One region of the Priestia sp. TRN 1309 genome, then DNA from elsewhere that is predicted to be linked to it. Evidence: a T-box and tRNA genes for the amino acid it is inferred to sense, from the RefSeq annotation. Region 1 holds a T-box; the other holds one or more tRNA genes.

What was found. The T-box of region 1 lies ahead of pheS (phenylalanine--tRNA ligase subunit alpha). A T-box ahead of a tRNA ligase gene usually reads a tRNA of that ligase, here a tRNA-Phe.
Region 2: it has a tRNA-Phe gene. The T-box ahead of pheS (phenylalanine--tRNA ligase subunit alpha) is inferred to sense a tRNA for this amino acid. The anticodon was not compared.

What each region holds. Positions count from the first base shown of each region.
Region 1 covers NZ_JBOZGM010000006.1:218,601-221,877, forward strand. Annotated here, with positions in the region: gene pheT (phenylalanine--tRNA ligase subunit beta) at 1-339, opposite strand, end outside; gene pheS (phenylalanine--tRNA ligase subunit alpha) at 353-1,387, opposite strand; T-box leader at 1,442-1,677, opposite strand; gene ACRPLQ_RS22590 (TrmH family RNA methyltransferase) at 1,726-2,490, opposite strand; gene sspI (small acid-soluble spore protein SspI) at 2,631-2,837, shown strand; gene ACRPLQ_RS22600 (M42 family metallopeptidase) at 2,894-3,277, opposite strand, start outside.
Region 2 covers NZ_JBOZGM010000005.1:30,137-33,413, forward strand. Annotated here, with positions in the region: gene ACRPLQ_RS19705 (adenylosuccinate synthase) at 1-1,087, shown strand, start outside; tRNA gene ACRPLQ_RS19710 (tRNA-Lys) at 1,255-1,327, shown strand; tRNA gene ACRPLQ_RS19715 (tRNA-Glu) at 1,343-1,414, shown strand; tRNA gene ACRPLQ_RS19720 (tRNA-Asp) at 1,450-1,525, shown strand; tRNA gene ACRPLQ_RS19725 (tRNA-Phe) at 1,530-1,602, shown strand; gene yycF (response regulator YycF) at 1,865-2,572, shown strand; gene walK (cell wall metabolism sensor histidine kinase WalK) at 2,579-3,277, shown strand, end outside.

The sequences.
Region 1 (3,277 bases):
ACCGCGAAGCTTAGCACGCTTGATTTTAAAGTTACCTGGAAGTACAGCTCCCACTTTTGCAACCGCTACTTTTTGACCTTGTGCCACGTTAGGTGCTCCGCACACGATTTGAACGATTTCTCCTCCGCCAAGATCTACTTGACAGCGGCTTAATTTATCCGCATTTGGATGCTGTTCACGTTCTACAACGTGACCAATTACCACTCCGCTGATGCCTTTATTTAAGTTTTCTACACCTTCAACTTCAATTCCACTTTTTGTGATTTTATCAGCTAACTCTTCTGCCGTTACGCCTGATAAGTCAACATACTCTTGTAACCAACGATAAGATACAAACATCGTAGTCCCTCCTTTATACTTGTTTAAATTGATCTAAGAAACGAACATCATTTGTATAGAAATGACGAATATCATCCACGCCGTGTTTTAACATAGCAATACGCTCTACACCGATTCCAAAAGCAAAACCACGATATTTAGTTGAATCGTATCCAGCCATTTCAAGAACATTTGGATGAACCATACCGGCTCCTAAAATTTCAATCCAGCCTGTTTGTTTACATACATTACAGCCTTTACCTCCACATTTTGCACACGATACGTCTACTTCTACAGACGGCTCAGTGAATGGGAAGAAACTTGGACGAAGACGAATTTCACGGTCTGCACCGAACATCTTTTTCACAAATACTTCAAGCGTGCCTTTTAAATCGCTCATACGAATGTTTTCGTCTACTACAAGACCTTCAATTTGCATAAATTGATGTGAATGCGTAGCATCATCGTCATCGCGGCGGTACACTTTACCTGGGCAAATAATTTTAACAGGTCCTTTGCCTTCATTCTTGTTCATAACACGAGCTTGAACAGTTGATGTATGCGTACGAAGAAGCGTTTCTTCCGTAATATAGAACGTATCTTGCATATCACGTGCTGGGTGACCTTTTGGCAAGTTCAGCGCTTCGAAATTATAGTAGTCCTGCTCTACTTCTGGTCCTTCTGCTACTTCATAGCCCATTCCTAAGAATAAATCTTCTACTTCTTCAACCACGCTTGTGAGCGGGTGATGCGTACCTGCTTTAACCGGGCGTCCCGGCAGCGTTACGTCAATTGTTTCTGAAGCAAGTTTACGCTCTACCTCGGCTGCTTCTAACGCCGTTTGTTTTTCTTCAATTTTAGATGCAATCGCTTCACGTACTTCATTTGCAAGTGCTCCCATTACAGGACGCTCTTCAGCTGAAAGTTTTCCCATACCGCGAAGTACTTCTGTGATAGGGCCTTTCTTTCCTAAATAAGCTACGCGTACGTCGTTTAATTCTTTTAAAGCACTTGCTGCTTCGACTTTTGCAATTGCTTCTTGTTGAAGTTCTTGTAAACGTTCTTTCATCACTTATTCCTCCTTTTAACGTAAAAAATGACAAATAAAAAAACCTCCTCCCAAAAAAGGGACGAGGATTAGTCGCGTTACCACCCTTGTTAACTATATACACAGACGTATACAGTTCACTTCATTCAAGTTAACGGAATCTCCGGAACACCTTTACATCTATGTAAGATGGTCTAAGTGTCAACTCAAGAGGTGAATTCACTTATTACATTTATAAAAATGCTTTCAGTCATGGCATTTTCTCCCTGCATAAACGGACATAAGCTACTGCTCTCTTTCATCGTTTTTTACATATGTAACTATTGTATTATTATAGTGAAAACACGTTCTCGATGCAACTACATTCCGCGTAAATAATAAAGTAAGATTCCAGAAGCGATGGCAACATTTAACGACTCGCTCTTTCCATAGATGGGAATGTACAGATTCTGATCCGTTTGTTCCAACACTTTCTCGCTTACGCCGTTTCCTTCATTTCCCACAATCAGCGCAAATTCGTTTGAAGGTTTTACGTGTGTGTAGACCTTTCCATTTTGTAACGACGTGCCGTAAACTGCTATTCCTCTTTCTTTTAACAATGAAATTATTTCGAGTAAATCGCCTTTTACAATTGGAAGGTGAAAAATAGCTCCTTGCGTTGAACGAACGACTTTTGGGTTGTACACATCCACGCTGCCCTCTCCAATGATAATAGCCTCCACTCCCGCAGCATCAGCGGTTCGGATAATGGTGCCTAGGTTACCTGGATCTTGCACGGCATCTAAAAGCAATACTTTCTGTGCTGTATGAATAATTTCCGCATGCTTTGTTTGAAAACACACGGCAATAATTCCTTGAGGTGTTTCTGTGTCAGATAATAACTTACTAATTGCTTCGTTTACAACGATTATTTCGATACCGTCTATATCCCACTGTGCGGGCACTTCGGTCGATTCGCGTATAATTAGTTCCTTTACACAATCCTTATTTTTGATAGCCTCTTCGACTAAATGAAAGCCTTCTACCATAAAAAGGCCCTGCTTATCACGGTCTTTTTTATTATGCAGTTTTTTCCACGCTTTTACCTGCGGATTTTTAACTGAATCAATTTGTTTCACAAACATAACTCCTTTATCTATACAAAAATAAATAGTTCGATTACATTTTGTTCAATAATCATTAGATAAGTTTCACTTTATTGTACATAGAAATCGCAAAGAAAACAAAAACTATTGGTAACTTTACGATAGCTGAGGTGAAAATGATGGATCTTAATTTACGAAATGCTGTTATTGCAAACGTTTCAGGAAACTCAAAAGAAGAGCTTGAGGCTACAATTTCTGACGCTATTCAAAGCGGTGAAGAAAAAATGCTCCCTGGACTTGGTGTTTTATTTGAAGTGCTTTGGGAAAAGTCTCCGGAATCAGAAAAAGAAGAAATTCTGACAACGCTTGAAAACGGTTTAAAATAAATAACCTTTTCCTATGTACAACAAAAAGCTCATTCTCCTAGGAGAATGAGCTTTTTTCAATTATACGTAATGGCGTTAACCGTATCTCGGTCTAAGCGCTTAATGACTTCCGCAATTAATTTAACTGCGTTTTCATAATCATCACGATGAAGCATTGCTGCATGAGAATGGATATAACGAGTTGCAATTGTAATCGAAAGTGCTGGCACCCCGTTAGCTGAAATATGGATAGAACCCGAGTCCGTACCGCCTCCAGCAATTGCATCAAATTGATACGGAATATTTAATTCATCTGCCACATCTACCACTGTATCTCGAAGTCCTTTATGAGAGACCATGGAAGCATCATATAAAATGATTTGCGGACCCTGCCCCATTTTAGAAGAGGCTTCTTTATCAGAAACACCAGGTGTATCTCCAGCGATACCGACATCAACAGC
Region 2 (3,277 bases), on a different contig from region 1:
AATTGGAAACGGTATGGTTGTTGATCCAAAAGCACTTGTTCAAGAATTAAAATACTTACATGATCGCGGTGTAACAACAGAAAACTTACGTATTAGTAACCGAGCTCATGTGATTCTTCCATATCATTTAAAATTAGATGAAGTTGAAGAAGAACGTAAAGGTGAAAATAAGATTGGTACAACGAAAAAAGGTATTGGACCAGCTTATATGGATAAAGCAGCACGTGTTGGTATTCGAATTGCCGATTTACTAGACCGTGAAGTATTTGAAGCAAAATTAACACAAAACTTAGCTGAAAAGAATCGCCTTCTTGAAAAAATGTATGAAGTAGAAGGCTTTACATTAGAAGAAATTTTAGATGAGTACTATGAGTATGGTCAACAAGTTGCAAAATATGTTGTTGATACATCAGTAGTATTAAATGATGCGTTAGACGAAGGACGTCGTGTACTATTTGAAGGCGCACAAGGTGTTATGTTAGATATCGACCAAGGAACATATCCATTTGTTACATCTTCAAACCCAGTAGCGGGTGGAGTAACAATTGGTTCTGGTGTAGGTCCATCTAAAATCAAACACGTTGTAGGTGTATCAAAAGCCTATACAACTCGTGTTGGTGACGGTCCTTTCCCAACTGAATTAACAAACGAAATCGGTGATCAAATCCGTGAAGTAGGACGTGAATACGGTACAACAACTGGTCGTCCTCGCCGTGTAGGTTGGTTCGACAGTGTAGTTGTACGTCATGCTCGCCGCGTTAGCGGAATCACAGACTTATCTTTAAACTCAATTGATGTATTAACGGGAATTGAGACATTAAAGATTTGTGTAGCTTACCGTTATAAAGGGGAAGTTATGGAAGAATTCCCTGCTAGCTTAAAAACACTTGCAGAATGCGAACCTGTATATGAAGAGCTTCCAGGTTGGACAGAAGATATCACGGGTGTGAAAACATTAGATGAGTTACCTGATAACGCTCGCCACTACTTAGAGCGCGTGTCTCAATTAACAGGTATTCCTTTATCTATTTTCTCTGTAGGTCCAGATCGTACACAAACAAATGTATTACGTGGTGTATATAGCTAAATAAAAAGAGTTAGCTCTTCGTGAGCTAACCTTTTTTATTTATAATTGGTGCTTTTTTAACAAGACTTTTAAAAAAAGCTCAATAATAAAAAGAAAGTTTTAAAAAACTATTGCATTTATATGAAATATCATGTTATTATAATAAGCGTCGCTAAGAGATATAACATGAGCCATTAGCTCAGTTGGTAGAGCATCTGACTTTTAATCAGAGGGTCGAAGGTTCGAGTCCTTCATGGCTCACTTTTGTTACAACGTGGCCCGTTGGTCAAGCGGTTAAGACACCGCCCTTTCACGGCGGTAACACGGGTTCGAATCCCGTACGGGTCATTTTTAATATTTTTAATACATAGCATATAGACTGAGGTCCCGTGGTGTAGCGGTTAACATGCCTGCCTGTCACGCAGGAGATCGCGGGTTCGATTCCCGTCGGGACCGCCATTTTGGCTCGGTAGCTCAGTTGGTAGAGCAAAGGACTGAAAATCCTTGTGTCGGCGGTTCGATTCCGTCCCGAGCCATCAAAAAGCATGACTTTATTTAAAGTCATGCTTTTTTCTTTTATTTACATTTAAAAGAAAACGTTATTTGCTTTGCATCTCTTTTATGGTAATATATTACTTTTGTATTTAGAGATGGTTGAAAATCATATATCTTCATGTATAGTAGAGGATGAACTTGTGACGTTTCAAGGGTTATCAAGTATAATAAAACTACGGTATTCAAACAGTATGAATACTATCTTTTATATTTTGCTTCAACTAATAAAGGAGAACGATGATCATGGATAAACGTATTTTAGTCGTAGATGACGAAAAGCCGATTGCAGATATTTTAAAGTTTAATTTGCAAAAAGAAGGTTACGAAGTATTTTGTGCTTATGATGGCGTAGAAGCACTTGAAAAAGTGGAAGAAGTACAGCCTGAAATGATTTTATTAGATATTATGCTTCCTCAGAAAGATGGAATGGAAGTTTGCCGAGAAGTGCGCAAAAAATATGATATGCCCATTATCATGTTAACAGCAAAAGACTCTGAAATTGACAAGGTTTTAGGTCTAGAATTAGGTGCAGATGATTATGTAACTAAGCCGTTCAGTACGCGTGAATTATTAGCACGTGTAAAAGCTAATTTACGTAGACATCAGCAGGTAGCTGTTCCAACAGAAGAAAGTGAAACGAATGAAATTACGATTGGAGCACTTGTTATTCATCCAGATGCTTATATTGTGTCTAAGCGCGGAGAAACGATTGAACTGACTCATCGTGAATTTGAGCTGCTGCATTATTTAGCGAAGCACATTGGACAAGTCATGACGCGTGAACACTTGCTTCAAACTGTATGGGGTTATGACTATTTTGGTGATGTGCGTACGGTAGATGTAACAGTTCGAAGATTACGTGAAAAAATTGAAGATAATCCAAGCCATCCAATGTGGATTGTAACAAGACGTGGAGTAGGCTATTATTTACGCAGCCCAGAGCAGGAGTAATTTTAGATGAAGAAAGTAAGGCTCCTGCAATCTATTCATTTAAAGTTTGTATTGATTTATGTGCTGCTCATTTTAATTGCGATGCAAATTATTGGGGTCTATTTTGCACGACAATTAGAAAAAGAATTAGTTAACAACTTTCGAACGTCTCTTCAAGAGCGGACAGACTTGCTGACGTATAACATTGGACAAGAAATGGTGAAAAATCGTGATGATGATTCACCGACTCTTGAGGAAGACTTAAAGACTATTTTAAGAGATTTTGCTTCAAGACCCAATTTAGCTTCAAATGATATGAATGACATTTCTGAAGTAAGAGTCATTGACCAAAATAGAAGAATCATTGCTACATCGAACTCAAATCCTCAACAGATCATAGGTAAAAAGACTAATGATTTAGCGATTACAAATGCGTTGTTAGCAGGAACGAACTCTGATAATGTATTTGTTGATCAAAGCGGGCAGCGAATCAGAGTTATGATACAGCCTATTCGTTTACAGGATAAAGTAGGTGCCAGTCAATCAAGTTCAACTAATAAAAATGGAAAAGTTCAGTCTAGCGAAGAAATCTTAGGCGCTATTTACTTAACAGCTTCCATGGAGCCTGTTTACGATCAAATGAGTAATATCAATCAGATCTTTAAGGCAGGTACGGTGATTGCTCTTTTTATCACAGCTATTTTAGGCGTGTTTTTAGCTCAGACC